DNA from 4 places in the Paenibacillus sp. RU5M genome. Region 1 is predicted to be linked to each of the others. Evidence: riboswitches for the same ligand, from Rfam matches in the RefSeq annotation. Region 1 holds a riboswitch; each other region holds the start of a gene.
What was found. A riboswitch is a leader RNA that binds a small molecule or an ion and turns the genes downstream of it on or off. The one in region 1 is predicted to bind thiamine pyrophosphate.

Region 1 (4,320 bases):
CCGACGAACTATCTCGATGTGGAACACATTGAATGGCTGACGCGTTACCTGAAGGATTACCCGTATGCGTTTATTCTGATTTCGCATGATACAGAGTTTATGAATGAGGTCGTTAACGTTATTTATCATCTGGAATTTGCCAAGTTGACGCGTTATGCAGCGAACTATAACAAATTCCTTGAAATGGCCGACATGAATAAGGCGCAACATATTGATGCTTATGAGAAACAGCAAGAGTTTATCAAGAAGCAGGAAGATTTCATTCAGCGGAACAAAGCCCGCGCTTCCACTTCCGGTCGTGCCAAGAGCCGTGAGAAGCAGCTCGGCAAGATTGAACGGATTGATCGTCCAGACGAAGCGGCCAAACCCACATTCAAATTCAAGGATGCCCGGGCGAGTAGTAAAACCGTCTTTGAGGGTATTGATTTTGAAATCGGATATTCATATGCATTATTGCCTAAAATGACGATGACTATTGAGCGTGGCGAGAAAATTGCCATTGTTGGATGTAACGGTGTAGGTAAATCCACACTGCTCAAGACGATCTTGGGGAAAATCCCACCAATTAGCGGTAAGACTTTCTTGGGGGACTATCTGGAAACAGCCTATTTCGAACAGGAAGTACGTGCAGGTAATATTACCCCGATCGAAGATGTGTGGAATGAGTTTTCTCATCTGACACAGAATGAAGTCCGGGGCCATCTCGCACGTTGTGGATTAAAAAATGAGCATATCACCCGCCCGCTTAACGCGCTTAGTGGTGGTGAACAAGCCAAGGTTCGTTTATGTAAGCTTCTGATGCGTGAAAGTAACTGGATTTTGTTCGATGAGCCTACAAACCATTTGGATGTAACCGCTAAAGCAGAGCTGAAACGTGCCCTGCAGGAATTCAAGGGTACCGTGCTGCTCGTATCCCATGAACCTGAATTTTATGAAGGTTGGGTAACCAAAACGTGGGATGTTGAAGCTTGGTCCGACAAACAATAGTTTCTACGAAATTCTTTGCACCAGAAACAGCAACTTCGTTAACTACATGACTTCAGCAATGGTGAACAACGTAATTCATGGAAATGTACGGTGACAAAAAAAGGTGTCTATGGTAACATAGGCTACAGCTTCATATGAACACTAGGGGGGCCGCACGATGCGGCTGAGATGGAAGAATGCGATTCCGGACCCTTTGTACCTGATCTGGATCATACCAGCGTAGGGAAGTGGCGCGTTTCAGCTAATGACAAAGAGCTTTATCGTTGACTTTGCGATATTGCCTGCAAGATGAATCATGCAGTTCTATGTATACAGCGTTGCGACTATGGATGGTTTCTATAGTTGTTGTGCGTTATGTATAGAGTAATTGCATGCGACAGTCATTCAGTTGATCCATGAATTTTAAATTCGTGGCCACTCCCCTACGGGAGTGGCTTTTTTGTTGTTGTATATCAGCTTAAATCATGCAAGAGGAGGGCGAATAGGACGGTAATCTTCCACGAACATGTAATAACAAGATCATTCGAACTGCATGTGGTTTCACCAGGTACAGGAGACTTGGGCTCTTTTCTGAATATTGCTAAGGGTATATGGCGGTGGGTCGATTATATCCACATTCGGGAAAAAAAGCTGACCCTTGAAGAACAGATGTATTGGGCGCAAGGTCTAAAAACACAAGGTGTTCCATCTGACCGAATCATTATGAATGGCTCAGATCAGCTGGATCAATATGCTTCAATTGGTGGTGTGCATTGGGGTCAAGCAGTTACTCGCAGCTATGATAAGGATGAGTTGAGGAGAGTCGATCGGCTGCGCGTAGGCATATCGGTTCATTCTCTGGAAGAAGCAAAAGTTGCAGAAGAACAGGGAGCGGATTATCTCTTTTATGGGCATGTCTATGCTTCAAATAGTAAACCGAATTGCGAACCCAGAGGGCTAAGTGCGTTAGCTGAGGTATGCTCTAATGTTTCGATTCCCGTGATCGCGATTGGCGGGATTAGTCATGAGAATATTGCTGCCATTCGAACTGCTGGTGCTAGAGGAGCCGCTGTAATTTCAACGATTTGGACGACCGATAAGCCGGAAGTAGCTGCCGCTTCATTGCGACAGGCGATCACGGATTCAGACAAGTACGCCGGACCAAGGAGATGAAGATCTTGAGAGAGGAAGCAAGAAGTCGAAGCAGGAATCGTTCAGGCTATCATCCAGGAATAGTTTCGGGAAGTAAAGTTGGAGCGGAAGTTGGAGGCAAGCTTCATGCAGAAACCATTATTGTAGGTGGAGGAGTTATCGGATGTGCCATCGCATGTGAACTCGCTACTCGAGGCCATGACGTTCTTCTGGTTGAGCGGGCGCGGATCGCTGGGGGAACTTCCTGTGCAGCCGCAGGCATGCTTGCTGCTGATAGTGAGGAATTCACTCATGCTGTAATGGCAAAGCTTGCAAGGCAGAGCAGAGCTTTGCTTCATGAGCAGAAGGAACGGATCAGTTCGCTTAGCGGAGTGGAAATGGGGCTGCAACAGCATGGATTTATTACTCCTTTTCGTTCATACAGTGAGGTCAGCAGTTACAAGAATGATCGTAGATCGTCTACCTTATCTACAGAACATATTTGGTGGGATCGTATTTCTGTCCAACAGGAAGCTTCATGGTTAAACAGGGATACGTATGGAGCATTTCACAGACCTTCCGAGAGCGAGGTTCTTCCTGTCAACTTAACGCAGGCTTATGTCAGATCGGCTCAAGCCATGGGTGCAAGGGTGATGGAAGGTGTACAGGATGTCCGTTTGCATACTGATGTGAATGGAGTGCAAGGGATCGAGACTTCAATAGGAACGATGACATCGAGAAATGTCATTATTGCTACAGGGTTACATGGTGAAGAATTGATGAGACATGTGGGTCTGAAATCGCCTGTTTTACCAGTAAAGGGGGAGATTGCAGCCGTGCAATTTTCTCCCCACCATGCCGGGTACAGGCCAGACAAAACGGTGTATGCAGAGGATATATATATTGTTCCCAAAGCCAATGGAGAAGTATGGATCGGTGCAACAAGCCTTCCTGGAAGAACAGACATGAAAGTTTCGGTACAAGGCATTCAGAAGCTGCTCGCAGCTGCAACAAACTGGGTACCTGGCATGAAGGAAGCACATTTTATCCGAGCCTGGGCTGGTGTACGTCCTTCGACTCCGGATGGAATTCCGTATATAGGGGCTTGTGAAAGTGTTCCTGGTTTATTCGCTGCTTTTGGACATTATCGTAACGGCATATTACTTAGTGCGATTACAGCCAGCCTCATGGCTGACTTGATTTGTGGTAAAACCTCTGAAGAGCTGGGGATTCAGGACCTTAGTCCAGAACGTTTGAACAGAAAGGAGATGTTGCTGTGAACATCATTGTCAACGGACAAACCATGCAAATTGAAGATAGCTTAAATCGTGTAGACAAATTGCTCCATTCATTTAATTTGCAAGTAAAAACCGTCGTGGTTGAATTGAATCGTCAAATTTTAACGCGGGAATATCATGAAACGACGGCGTTAAGAGACGGAGACCGAATTGAAATTGTACATTTTGTGGGAGGCGGTTGAATTATGCTGAGGATTGGAAATTATACGTTTGAATCTAGATTGCTGCTGGGTACAGGCAAATTTTCGGACTTGGAAGTGCAGAGTCAGGCGGTTGAGGCTTCAGGTACGGATGTATTAACGTTCGCGGTTCGGCGTTTGAATCTGGAAGATCGGAACAAACAGCACTTTCTGGACACACTGGACTTGAAAAGGTATACCCTGCTTCCCAATACAGCGGGTGCTGCAACAGCAGAGGAAGCTGTGCGAATCGCTGAACTAGCTCGGGCTTCAGGACTTTGTGATATGATAAAAGTAGAAGTTATCGGGGATGGAATCACATTACTTCCTGACCCAATTGAAACCTATAAAGCTTGCGAGATCTTGCTTGAAAAGGGCTTTACGGTACTGCCTTATATCTCGGACGATGTTATTCTGGCCAAGCGATTGCAACTACTCGGCGTACATGCTGTTATGCCTGGGGCTTCACCCATAGGGGCGGGGAGAGGAATTATTAATCCCTATAATCTGGAGATTATTATTGAACAAGCCGTCGTTCCTGTTATTGTGGATGCAGGACTTCGAGCACCTAAAGATGCTGCTCATGCGATGGAGCTGGGAGCTGACGGTGTATTGTTGAATACGGCTGTCTCCGGATCCGGAGATCCGGTGAAGATGGCGAAGGCAATGCGAATGGGGGTTGAAGCAGGCAGACTGGCTTATGAGGCAGGCATGATTCCCGTTAAGCGCTATGCGGCAGCGAGTAG
Region 2 (4,320 bases), on a different contig from region 1:
ATCAGCGGACGATTCTATCCGACATCAACGTCAATGTAAGACAAGGGGAATTTGTAGCCATCGTTGGACGAAGCGGCTGTGGCAAAAGTACTTTGCTGCGTCTGATCGCCGGGCTGGAACCCCCCTCTTCCGGGAGCATTATGCTGGGCAACAGAAAGCTTGGCAGTACAGCACCCGAGACACGGTTTCTGTTTCAGGAAGCCCGGCTGCTGCCTTGGAAATCCGTGCTCGACAATGTACGACTGGGCATCCCCGACAAGAACAAGGAAGATGCACGCCAGTCGCTTCGCAATGTAGGACTTGGAGAGCGTGAAGGTGATTGGCCGGGGGTATTATCTGGCGGACAAAAACAACGTGTCGCCTTGGCACGGGCACTCGCAAGTCATCCACGCTTACTGCTGCTGGATGAACCGCTGGGTGCATTGGATGCATTGACACGAATTGAGATGCAGCAATTAATCGAACGCTTGTGGGTAGAAGAAGATCTGACTGTCATTCTGGTCACGCATGATGTCAGTGAGGCGATTGCGCTGGCAGACAGAGTGCTGTTAATTGAGGATGGTCATATAACGATGGATACCCGAATTACGCTGGAGCGGCCACGCGTTCGGGACAGCGGGTTTGCTCATTTTGAAAACCTGATTCTGAATCGCTTGTTGACTCCGCCACAAGAGACACCACAGCAGATTGCCCAGAAACAGATATCATTCTCGATCTAATTCCACTGGAAAGAAGGCATGATTATGCAATCCCTCTCACCCGTTCCCTCTCCACCTGTTAAAGACCTTTTAACTCAAATTCCGGCTTATACGCCTGCCAAATCCATGGAACAGATCCGGCGGGAGTTGGGACTGGAAAGTGTAGATCGACTTGCAGCGAACGAGAATCCGTTCGGTTCTTCTCCCCTGGCAGCGGAAGCGGTCAGATCGCTGGGTTCCGATCTTTTGGCTCAATACCCCGACGGTTCCAGCCAACTGCTGCGTGACAAACTTGCGGACCGTCTGGGTGTGCGTACCTCCCAACTGGTATTTGGCAGTGGTTCATTCGAGCTCCTTACCCTTACCGCCCAAGCCTATCTTAATCCCGGCGAGGAATCACTCATTCCAGTGCCCTCCTTTAACTGGTATAAGGGCGCTACACTGCTGGCAGGCGGTGTCATCCATGAAGTGCCGTTGGTCAACCATTCACTGAACCTGGAGCAATTCCGGCAACGGATCAATGCTTCTACCCGAATCATCTGGCTGTGCAATCCGAATAATCCAACCGGAACCATTTTCACGGCAGATGCCCTACATGGTTTACTCGAACATGTTCCCTCCCATGTCGTGGTTGTCCTGGATGAAGCATATTATGAATTCGCGGAAAGTGAAGATTATCCTGATACGGTTAAGCTGCTGGAGCAGTATAATAATCTGATTATTTTGCGGACCTTCTCCAAAATATATGGACTTGCTGGCCTGCGAATTGGATATGGCATCGGGAATGAAAGCATTATTGAAGGCATTAACCGGGTCAAGCTGCCCATCAGTCTGACAGCCACATCCCAAGCCGCTGCTTTGGCCAGCCTGGATGATCATGAATTTGTTTCTCACTGCCTGCACTACAATCGTCAAGGAAGGGAAACGTTAATGCAGTCCTTTGATCAGTGGAACTTACCCTACATCCCTTCCGAAACAAATTTCATCATGGTTGATCTGTTGCAGGATAGTGGCCCGATTACCAAAGAATTGTTGAACAGAGGCATCTCTGTCCGCGGCGGTGCCGAATTCAGTATGCCTACCTGGCTTCGGATTACGATTGGTACACCGGAGCAGATTGCCCGTCTGATCGGGGAGCTTGATTCACTGTTACATTCAAACGATTAGATCCTAGTTACTTTCCTAACTCACATTACGCACACTTCTTTTAAGCCGCCCTCTTTACATTCCACTTGCATGTGATATATGCTGAACACACAACTGCATATCTTGAACATTGCACTAGGGGAGCCTTGCGGCTGAGACGAATCGAACGATTCGGACCCTTTGAACCTGATCTGGATCATACCAGCGGAGGGAAGTGGAGCGGCCTCTCAGTAAGCGGATTTTTTCATGTTGATGATGAAATTTAATGTGAATTGAACTTACAGACCCACTCATTTCTCCGGAAATGGGTGGGTCTTTTTCGCGTTCTGCGAGCAGATCAGAAGGTGTAATTAAAGATCCCGCGGTTTGAAGTTGAATTATGAATACAAGGGGGACGGAACGAGATGGATAACGATATAACCATTCACAACATGAGCTACGCTTTCCCGGGAAAAAGGGATTCCCCCGTGCTCTCCAATGTGTCGATGACTGTAGCCAAAGGAGAATTCGTTTCGCTCATCGGTTCCAGCGGCTCCGGTAAAAGTACCCTCTTCAAGCTGCTGGCAGGCTTGCTTGAGCCAACACACGGAACCATTGACATTCCTTGGGTTCAAGAAGGAAAGCGACTGGGGCAGGTGGCCTACATGCCACAAAAGGACCTCCTGTTATCCTGGAGAACCGTCATGGGGAATTGCATGCTTCCCTCTGAACTGGCTGCAGGTCGGCAGGATAAGATAAGGATTCGAGCAGATATCCTGGCTGGCCTCGACAGATTTGGCTTATCCGGCCACGCGCATGCTTACCCGGACGAGCTTTCAGGTGGCATGCGCCAGCGTGTCGCGCTGCTTCGTACTTTGCTGACAGGTGGCCAACTTATGCTTCTGGATGAACCATTCGGCGCACTCGATGCCCTGACCAAACGGGATATGCATCGCTGGCTGCTGGAGCTATGGGAAGGCCTGGGCAAAACCGTGTTGTTCATCACACATGACATTGAAGAAGCCCTGCTGCTCAGTGATCGGATTATCCTGTTAACTCCGGTGGGCCAAGGTCAACAGCTGCAGGATCTGTCGGTACCTTTGCCACGTCCAAGACATTCGGACATGATCTACGAACCGGCTCTCGTTCAGATGAGACGACAACTGGAGGAACAATTGCATGCAAGACGGTAACTTGAGAGATAGCATGAAGCATAGCATAAGAGGTTGGCTTGCCCGTTATGGTCTGTTTCTTTTGCTCATGATCTTGCTGCTTGTCATCTGGGAGTGGATTGTGCGTATGGGGTGGGTGCCTTCCTTCATCATTCCAGCCCCGACGGCGATTGCCATTTCGCTGTATGAACATCGCCGCCTCTTGTTGGCTACACATCTGCCCGCTACCTTGATGGAAGTTGTCGTTGGTTTTGGCTTGTCCATTGGTGCCGGAATTGCACTTGCAACGGGTATGTATATGAATCGGTCGATTGAAAAAGCGTTATATCCCTTCATCGTGATCAGTCAGACGATCCCGCTGATTGCCTTGTCCCCCGTCTTCATCCTATGGTTTGGCTACACCTTGTGGAGTAAAGTCGCGGTGGTGTTCCTGATCGCATTTTTCCCGATTGTAGTAAGCACCTACGATGGCCTGCGCCAGGGTGATCCGGAGCAGCGTGAACTGCTGCTGACGATGGGGGCCAGCAAGTGGGATATTTTTCGCAAACTCCAGATTCCACTTGCCCTTCCCTCCTTCTTTTCGGGACTGAAAATGTCTGTGGTGTATTGTGTGGTCGGTGCAACGATCGGTGAATGGCTCGGTGGAAGCAAGGGTCTCGGTTACTTCAGCCGCAGAATGTCGAGCAATATGAACACGGATGCAATGTTCGCCGCCATTGTGCTGTTATCCCTGCTCGGTATCGCCCTGTTTGTACTCATTGCATGGATGGAGAGAAGATTCAGTACACCACGTCATGCAGGTAGAAGAAAAACTGGATAACTTTCGGATTTCAAAAACAGATAAACGGAAATGAGGAATTTGAAGCTATGAAGAAAAAACATATCTACTCCCTACTCCCCATTCTGCTCATATCTATGTTACTGATTATCAGCGGATGTGGAAATACGGGTACCAATACACCTGCTACAGATTCAGCTTCCAAAGCAAAAGATACAGAATCATCTTTGGCCGAACGGCCATCGACATCCAAAGACAAGCTGTCCATCATGCTCGATTGGTACCCAAATGCAGTGCATTCCTTCATCTATGTTGCTCAGGAGAATGGTTACTTCGCGGATCAAGGTCTGGATGTCGATATCCAGATGCCTGCCGATACGAATGATGCACTCAAACTTGTTGCCGCCGGGAAAATCGATCTTGCACTAAGCTACCAGCCGCAAATTTTGCTCGCGCGTGGGGAGAACATTCCTGTACGTTCGATTGCAGCCGTCGTTCGCCATCCGCTCGTGCATCTGTTGACTGAAGCAGACGGTAAAGTGAAATC
Region 3 (4,320 bases), on a different contig from region 1:
CCCCCGTAACCAGCACAACTAAGACACCAGCAACGATATTCCACGGGTAGCCCGTCCATTGCCTTTTACGCCCCGTCTTCACGTCAGTCCACTCCAATCATTTGAAGTTATTTCCATTTAAGACGTTTTGAACTAGGAAAAGTTACTGTTACTCCCAAATATATTTACAAGGTACGAAATAATTACAGGTCTCACCTTACATCCAATAGGGTTGAATTATAAGGGAATGTGGTTCCCAATATATAAGCAGCCGTTAACATGATGATAAAATACCCCATAAACCATACATCTGCTGGGGAATACCCGATCTGAATGTAATAGGTCCGGCTCCCGCCTTCCTTGAATCCTTTTGCTTCCATCGCCACCGCCATACGTTGCGCACGGCGAATACTCTGGGCAAGTAGTGGAATTGCATATCGTTTCAGTATGCCGTATACATTCCAGCGGGAGCCATGCTGCCTCCTTCCCCGAATGCGGATGGCATAACGCAGCGTCTGGAATTCATCCAGCAAAATCGGAATCATACGCATAGCCGCCAGAAAACTATAGGCATACTTGGGTGGGAGCCTCCACTGCTGCATGAGGGAATAAAAGAGACGCACAGGCTTGGTCGTCAGACCGAACAACAATCCAGCTGCCGCCATACTTAGGGAACGAAATCCTAGGTGCAACCCGCGGTAGAAGCTCTCTTCGGTAATATGAATCAATCCCCACTGAAACCAGGTGGTCTCCCCTTTACCAAACATGATCATACCTGTGGAAGTTGATATAAATACCAGAATGAACGGAGATGCATACAGCAATAATCTGGGCCATGCGTGACCTGTCCAGCCCAGCAGTAACAGCATGACAACTGCCACATTAGCCATTACATTCAGGTTGTGAATAAGGATGACGAAGACAAACAGCAATGTCAGGAAAATCATTTTCAACCCCGGATTCACCGCGTGAAGCCAAGTCTCACGATGAGGAAACGAGAGCTGCATCCGTTAACCTCCCCTCATGCACCGTCCAGATCCGGGTGCAATAACGCTTCACGATTTCACGGTCATGTGTAACCATCACAATGGCGGTCCCTTCACGCCGCAACCGCTCCAGCTGTGATAACATGGCAAAAGTATTCCGAGCATCCTGTCCAAAGGTAGGTTCATCCAGTAACAAAATACGCTGTTCCCGTACTAGAGCTGATGCTACACTCAGTCGTCGTTTCTGTCCCATCGACAATTGGTATGGATGCCTACCGGACAGCTCACTCAGTCCGAATTGCTCCAGCATGTGATCGGTTCGAATACCTCTTTCTGCGGCAGTTAACTTACCGCTCAGCAAGGAGAATCCCACTTCATCCCGGACTGTATTGGTCACGAATTGAAATTCAGGATTCTGGAATACAAAGGCAATGTGATCTGCAAGCTGCTCGGTTTTTCCGGCCGATTGTCCTTCCACACCATAATGACCTGTCGTTTTTAGAATATTCATCATGGACAGCAATAATGAACTTTTACCTGCCCCGTTAGCCCCGACAATCCCCACCCAATCTCCGTGCCATACCTTGGCCTGCTCCACCTGAATGAATGGCGTTTTTCCGCGCCATCCGGTGAATTGCTGCATTTCCAGTGCTGGTTGGGGCAGCGCAGAGGTTTCCCTCTCCTTATAATCTATACTTTCAGTTTCTGTTGCCCCATAACGAATAAACTCTCCTGTGACCAACGTCTGTGCTTTCGTCTGCCCTCGTTCTTCCCAAACCCCTGGATACCAGATTCCGTATTCCCTGAGCATATTCCGCTCATCTGTAAACACCTGATTCGCCGGGCCATCTGCCACAATCTTTCCTTCAGGCGACAATACGATGATTCGGTCCACCCACTCGACGATTTCATTAATTTTATGTTCTACGATAATGAGTGTTTTGTCCTGTGCAATCTGTTTCACCGTTTCCCATACTTGAGAGGTTCCTTCATCATCCAGCAGTGCCGTTGGTTCATCCAAAAAGAGTACGTCTGGCTCCATGGCCAGAATCGAAGCCATCGCAAGACGCTGCTTCATCCCCTGTGACATGGATTGAATGAGTGTTCGGTTATGTTCAAAGCATAACCCCACCTGTTCCAGATATCGATGGATAAGAGCAGGCATCTGCTCGCGTGGAATATTCCGGTTTTCCAGTACAAAAGCAATCTCTTCATCCGTATATGACATACAGAACTGGGTATCCGGATCTTGAAAAACAATACCGGGCTGCTCAGGCACCTGAATGTCATCACATTTCATCGGAATCTCCACAGATCGCGGAATCAGACCACTCAGAATTTGCAACAAGGTTGATTTGCCAGAGCCGCTTGGTCCAAGCAACAACACTTTCTCCCCTTGACGCACAGAGAGAGACAAGCCTTGGAACACCAAGGCCTTCTCTCCAGGGAACTTACATCTTAGATTCGTAACACCTACCGCTTGCACATTCTCCACTTCATTCATCTAGTCCAGCGCCTCATAATCCTGCTTCGACACCGGTCTAAGGGATCGTGTTACACCTGTAAGCTCCAGCGCTTTGGCGAGATAATAGGTGAATACACCCGCAATCAGAATACTTCCAATGAAGCGGAATCCGATAAACAGCGTGTAGTTCCAAGCCGAGAGGGAATCAATGTACCCATACTGATAATCGAGTACAAGCGAAGCCGCTGCTGCACCAATAGCCGCAAGGCAGGTAACGAACAGATTGCTTTTCCGATACAGAAATGCGGCAAAGAAAATCTCCGCTCCCAGCCCTTGCAGCAGCCCGTATACCAGTGTGGACATGCCCCACTCACTTCCGAGAAAAGCACTCACCGTGGATGCCGCAACTTCTGCCAGAATGGCTACACCTGGCTTCCGAATGATTACAAAGGCAAAGGTGCCCGCCATGAACCACATACCGTAAATCATCTGCTCCGCATGAACGCCGAATGGCTTCATCAGATCATATGTAGGTCCCCATATTTTGTAGATCACCCCGAAGACCACTGCAATCACAATCGTTACCAAAATATCGGTTAACTTCAATCTGTTGCTGCCTACTGCTGTTGACATGTTCTCTACTTCCTTCCTCTGTTTCCCTAGATTTATAAAAAAAACAATAAAACAAACAAAAAAAGCCTCCCCGGTTCACAGGCAGGCCATACGCACAGTTTACAATTCTCACGATGCAACGCATTAGGCAGATATAGAGAAAGAAGAAAACAAACGACACCATCCCCGTCACATCAGAGAAATCCCGTTGCAACCAAGAAACGCTGACATTTATGTTCTATCCCTTATCGCTTACCATTGCTCATCGCAAATTCATGTTCTCTACGCTGGCATTACCCAGATCAGATATACGGTCAGCAGCACAAGGCCGCTCTCTCAGCCCAACTTCATTGAGCACCCGGTTCACTTATTTCATTGCTTCTACTGTACAACACATGGGTATTTGTGACAATCCCGATAAGAAAAAATCAGTTTAAACTAGAAGAAAGAGTGATTAACTATATGTCTCATTTATGCGTCATATACCTCTGCTTCAAGAAATAACGTCTCTGTAATTCGTTACATCTCAGAAAGATGCAAATGAGAGCGAATAACGGGTGCCAGGTTCATTAGACCAAGATAACGCGAACAAGGGATGTCCCCGTCATATTCATGAGGACATCCCCTTTAATTGTTATGCTTCATATCCTTTAGAGGAAAATTATTGAGAAACGGTAAGCTCTGTTTTAATATTGAGTATTCCCGGATTGACTTGTTTTGCCCGATGCAAAGCCTTTAAACAAGGTCGGTACTTTGGAGTAACGGGTATTTGTAATTTTCCCTTGCGATGTACTGCTGTCCGTACGCATAATAGAATCTTTGACATTGGAAATGTCTGAGTTGTCGAGCGTCATGTTCACGGCGAAGGTTGTTCCGCCATTCTGACGTACCAGCTTGCCAATATCGTCTGCACGGAAATTTTTAATGTTAATCGTTCCGGCTGCATTCATTTGAAATACTTTATCATAGGCCTTGTAAGCTGCACCACCAGTGATGTTAACCGTTCCGGCTGATTTCAGAGTCAGAGCGTCCTCACCGACATCCTCCCAAATCACATTTGATATCGTGCAGTTACCATAACAATGAACACCGTCAGCTGCAGGTGAACCGATAATCACATTTTTGAGCGTGGCGCCTGCCTCCAACCGAAATACCGGCTTCTGATCTTCCGCTTGAGATCCATCTCCCAGGGTGGAAGGGTTGGCTACATACGTTTGGCCTTTGCCATCAAAAGTTTCTCCCTTGGCTACAATAATCGTTGAGTTTACAACAGTAGGT
Region 4 (4,320 bases), on a different contig from region 1:
TTGGTTACCGGCAAGCAGCTCCGCAATCGGGTAAGGAGCTTTCTCATCCTCGGTACCATGGATGAAGAAAATCGGGAAAGGATAATCTTCTTTTTTCACTTCTTGATACGGAATTTGCTGCAATCCGGTCCCGTTCAGAATCGGGAACAGCAGGTTCATAATCTCCAGCGTAGGCTGCCGCGGAAGATCAATCTGATTATGGATGTTGTGATACAGCGTATCCGGCTCAAGCAGGAACGTGCTGTCCAGAATCATAGCATCCACATCTTTGGTAATTAGCCCAGTCTGCAGGGCTGTACCTGCACCCATGGAGAACCCCCATACGACAAGCTCCTGAGCTCCACGCTGCTTCGCAAACTGGATAGCACCAAGCAGCTGTTGGGACTCGGCTTTGCCACCTGTGGCGACAGCTTTGTTCACCTGTGAAGCGAAACCGTAATCGAACATCACCACATTGAAGCCAAGTTGGTGAGCATAATGGGCCAGATCATACATTGGTACCCAGGTCTCTTCACGATTCGCACCATATCCATGGCTGAATATGATGGTTTTGTTTGCATTATCATCAGCCGGAATATACCAACCCTGCATCGTTCGACTGCCGTCTGCTGCCGGGAACGTGATGTCTTGATACTTCATGTTCTTCGCCTGCATGGGATTGGAGAATACAGGCGCTACAGTTGGATTGGATAATACCCAAGCAATATAACCGTGTAGTGCAATGAAACAAAAGAGCAGAAAAAATACAACGGAGAGCAACAACGCCACGACAATATGTTTGAACCGGATCAGCCTCGGTGATAACGAAGAAGGCAGATCTGACACTTTCGTTTGCAGCGGGGCTTCGCTCTGGGATGTCGGATACATGATTGCCCCTCCTTTAAAAATCAAATGAAGATAACAACGAGACGAACAGAGCGGATAAATGATTTTTCTGACTACATATGAAGCAAAATCTTAATTTAATATATCTTTATCGTATGTTCCAATATAGTCAAAGTCAATTGATTGAGGCCATTTGTTACGCAATTGTTATATAGTTTTGAAGATATATGGGTAACATTTCCTTAGGGTGCAAAATGCAGGGGATTCTAATTTATAAAAAGAAAATATTTACAAATATCCCTATTCCAAATGGCGCTTTTTGGTTTACAGATGAGACCGTTTCTCATATAATTTATGTAACCAAGTTTCATGTGATGAAACATGAGGAGGGCAACTTGCCATGGAAGACCGAAAGTTAACCGTCCGGGCTGTAGAACGGGCGCTGGATATATTATTGTGTTTTACAACCCGCAGTGATCTGGGGCTCACGGAAATTGCGAGCCAGATCGGTCTGCACAAAAGTACAGTCCATCGTCTGATGGCTACTTTGGAGGACAAGGGGTTTGTGATCCGGGATGCAGCAACCGAGAAGTATCGACTCGGCATACGTATCTGGGAACTGTCTGCCCATATGTCTCGCAGCGATGATCCTGCCATTTTGCTCCTTCCTGCGATGGAGCGGCTGAGAGATCGACTGGGCGAAACCGTGAGTTTATATCTGCGTGATGGCAGTGAGCGGATTCGAATTCAAGCCGTACAGAGTGATCAGGCGATTCGTCGTGTAGCTCCGGTGGGCGTCAGACTTCCGTTATCTGTGGGAGCATCCAGTAAAGTGCTGATGGCTTTTGCCACCGAAGAGGACCGCGAAGATCTGATGAATGGACCGGAATGGCCCGTATTTATCGATCCCAAAGTATATTTGGCCCAGATGAAAGACATTCTGGAATACGGCTACGCAACAAGTTATGAGGAGCGTGAACCGGGAGCCGCGGCTGTATCTGTACCCATCATGGATCGGAAAGGCAACATTGCTGCTGCTCTGTCGGTATCCGGGCCTGTTAGTCGCCTTTCGCAGGAGACGTTGCATGAATACGCACCTGTGCTGAAGGAAGCAGCTACACAGATGGGACTGATGTTATCCTGATTTTATGCTCTGGAAATTAAAGGTTGTTTTTATGATCCGGTTGCGCTACTCTGTAATGGACGGCCCAACGGGGTCAGCATAATTGAATAATCTGCGGCTGAGATGCTGCAACTTGTTAACGTTACTGGGGGAGTCCGAATTGTCCGGACTGAGACGGAATCGCATGAGATTCTGGACCCTTTGCACCTGATCTGGATCATACCAGCGTAGGGAAGTAATCGGCGATACGACCACGAACACCATATAATGTGACCTATGGATGGACTCCGTTATGGAGCCTGAGTGAGGTGTGTTATTGGTGATGGACATAAGCCGGTTCCCTTGGGAACCGGCTTTTTTTATACAGTAAACAGGCGGAAGCTGGTGTCAGATCTGCTTTTGGATAAAGGGCTGGGTGCCATTGGCGAGCATTGGGTGTAAACCTTTTGCTTCGACTGTCTGTATTAATTGAAGTGTATGTCCCTATTTTGTGTGGTATGGTCGCTCTTCCTTTTTCTATGTTGTGGATGATTTGGACCCGTGAGCAAGCATTTCAATCCAGGCAATCACTAATGAGGAGGAGACAAGAGCGATGAGCACAGGAAACCGAATGATGGGACAGGACAAGCAGGATCTGCAGTTGGCAGAGGAAAAAGGTACGACAGGACGGGTTCAGCCCTTCCCGGGCAGCCGCAAAGTATACATTCATGGCTCACGACCGGACATTGCTGTACCGGAGCGTGAAATTGCCCTTCATGACACCAATACTCCCCAAGGAGTGGAGCATAACGAACCGCTGCGTGTTTACGATACGAGCGGACCAATGACCGATCCTGGATTTCATGCCGATATCCGGGCAGGGCTGCCAGCGCTGCGCACCCGCTGGATTACGGAGCGTGAAGATGTTGAAGCCTACCAGGGAAGAACGGTCAAACCGGAGGATAACGGATTGAAACCAGGAGGGAAGCGAACTGGAGCCGAGAAGTATCCGGGCTTGCGTGCTAAACCATTACGTGGACAGGCAGGGCGCAGTGTGACTCAGATGCATTATGCACGGCAGGGAATGATCACGCCGGAGATGGAGTTCGCCGCTATTCGTGAGGGTGTGGAGCCAGAGTTTGTGCGGCAGGAGCTAGCGAGTGGAAGGGCCATCCTGCCGTCGAATATTAATCACCCAGAGAGTGAGCCGATGCTGATCGGGCGTCATTTTCATGTGAAGATCAATGCGAACATCGGAAACTCTGCGGTATCCTCCTCCATCGAGGAGGAGGTGGAGAAGATGACTTGGGCCGTACGCTGGGGATCGGATACGGTGATGGATCTTTCCACAGGCAAGGACATTCATACGACCCGCGAATGGATCATCCGCAATTCACCTGTACCGATTGGAACAGTACCGCTCTATCAGGCGCTGGAGAAGGTCAATGGCGAAGCAGAAGCACTGACATGGGAGTTGTATCGTGACACGCTCATAGAACAGGCAGAGCAGGGTGTGGACTATTTTACGATCCATGCAGGTGTGCTGCTGCGATATATTCCGCTGACCGCCAAACGTATGACGGGCATTGTGTCACGGGGCGGGTCCATCATGGCAGCATGGTGCCTTGCGCATCATCAGGAGAATTTTTTGTATACCCATTTTGAAGAAATCTGCGAGATTATAAAAAGGTATGACGTGGCGTTCTCACTCGGAGACGGACTGCGTCCAGGAAGCATCTACGATGCTAATGATGAAGCCCAGATGGCGGAACTGGCTACGCTTGGTGAACTAACACAAATCGCCTGGAAGCATGATGTGCAGGTGATGATTGAAGGTCCGGGACATGTGCCGATGCACAAGATCAAGGAGAATGTCGATCTGCAAATGGAGATATGTAAAGAGGCGCCGTTCTATACGCTGGGACCGCTGACGACCGATATTGCACCAGGATATGACCATATTACCTCGGCAATTGGAGCAGCAATGATCGGTTGGTTCGGCACGTCGATGCTCTGTTATGTTACGCCAAAAGAACATCTGGGCCTGCCCAATAAGGATGATGTGCGGGAAGGCGTTATCGCCTACAAGATCGCTGCTCATGCCGCTGATCTGGCGAAAGGTCACCCACGTGCCCAGCGGCGGGACGATGCGCTGTCCAAGGCACGCTTTGAGTTCCGCTGGAGGGATCAGTTCAACCTGTCGCTGGACCCGGAACGTGCGCTGTCCTACCATGATGAGACGTTGCCGGCAGAAGGGGCTAAGGAAGCCCATTTCTGCTCCATGTGCGGCCCTAAGTTCTGTAGCATGCGTATTACGCAGGATATTCGTGCTTTTGCAGCAGACAAAGGCTTGTCCGAGAATGAGGCTGTGGCCGCGGGTATGTTGGAAAAGG

Region 2: linked by a shared signal. The riboswitch ahead of CRO25_RS10765 (ABC transporter ATP-binding protein) and the one ahead of CRO25_RS03290 (thiamine phosphate synthase) in region 1 are both predicted to bind thiamine pyrophosphate.
Region 3: linked by a shared signal. The riboswitch ahead of CRO25_RS10805 (ECF transporter S component) and the one ahead of CRO25_RS03290 (thiamine phosphate synthase) in region 1 are both predicted to bind thiamine pyrophosphate.
Region 4: linked by a shared signal. The riboswitch ahead of thiC (phosphomethylpyrimidine synthase ThiC) and the one ahead of CRO25_RS03290 (thiamine phosphate synthase) in region 1 are both predicted to bind thiamine pyrophosphate.

Annotation. Positions count from the first base shown of each region.
Region 1 covers NZ_OBQM01000001.1:686,143-690,462, forward strand. The annotation lists gene CRO25_RS03285 (ABC-F family ATP-binding cassette domain-containing protein) at 1-987, shown strand, start outside; TPP riboswitch at 1,121-1,230, shown strand; gene CRO25_RS03290 (thiamine phosphate synthase) at 1,522-2,139, shown strand; gene thiO (glycine oxidase ThiO) at 2,145-3,377, shown strand; gene thiS (sulfur carrier protein ThiS) at 3,374-3,577, shown strand; gene CRO25_RS03305 (thiazole synthase) at 3,581-4,320, shown strand, end outside.
Region 2 covers NZ_OBQM01000003.1:7,049-11,368, reverse strand. The annotation lists gene CRO25_RS10775 (ATP-binding cassette domain-containing protein) at 1-719, shown strand, start outside; gene hisC (histidinol-phosphate transaminase) at 738-1,865, shown strand; TPP riboswitch at 1,972-2,074, shown strand; gene CRO25_RS10765 (ABC transporter ATP-binding protein) at 2,249-3,016, shown strand; gene CRO25_RS10760 (ABC transporter permease) at 3,003-3,815, shown strand; gene CRO25_RS10755 (ABC transporter substrate-binding protein) at 3,863-4,320, shown strand, end outside.
Region 3 covers NZ_OBQM01000003.1:16,119-20,438, reverse strand. The annotation lists gene CRO25_RS10820 (PQQ-binding-like beta-propeller repeat protein) at 1-82, opposite strand, end outside; gene CRO25_RS10815 (energy-coupling factor transporter transmembrane protein EcfT) at 192-986, opposite strand; gene CRO25_RS10810 (ATP-binding cassette domain-containing protein) at 961-2,007, opposite strand; partial or broken gene CRO25_RS34270 (ATP-binding cassette domain-containing protein) at 2,029-2,379, opposite strand; gene CRO25_RS10805 (ECF transporter S component) at 2,470-3,063, opposite strand; TPP riboswitch at 3,305-3,415, opposite strand; gene CRO25_RS10800 (pectate lyase) at 3,729-4,320, opposite strand, start outside.
Region 4 covers NZ_OBQM01000005.1:71,085-75,404, reverse strand. The annotation lists gene CRO25_RS16430 (alpha/beta hydrolase) at 1-867, opposite strand, end outside; gene CRO25_RS16425 (IclR family transcriptional regulator) at 1,226-1,969, shown strand; TPP riboswitch at 2,086-2,199, shown strand; gene thiC (phosphomethylpyrimidine synthase ThiC) at 2,559-4,320, shown strand, end outside.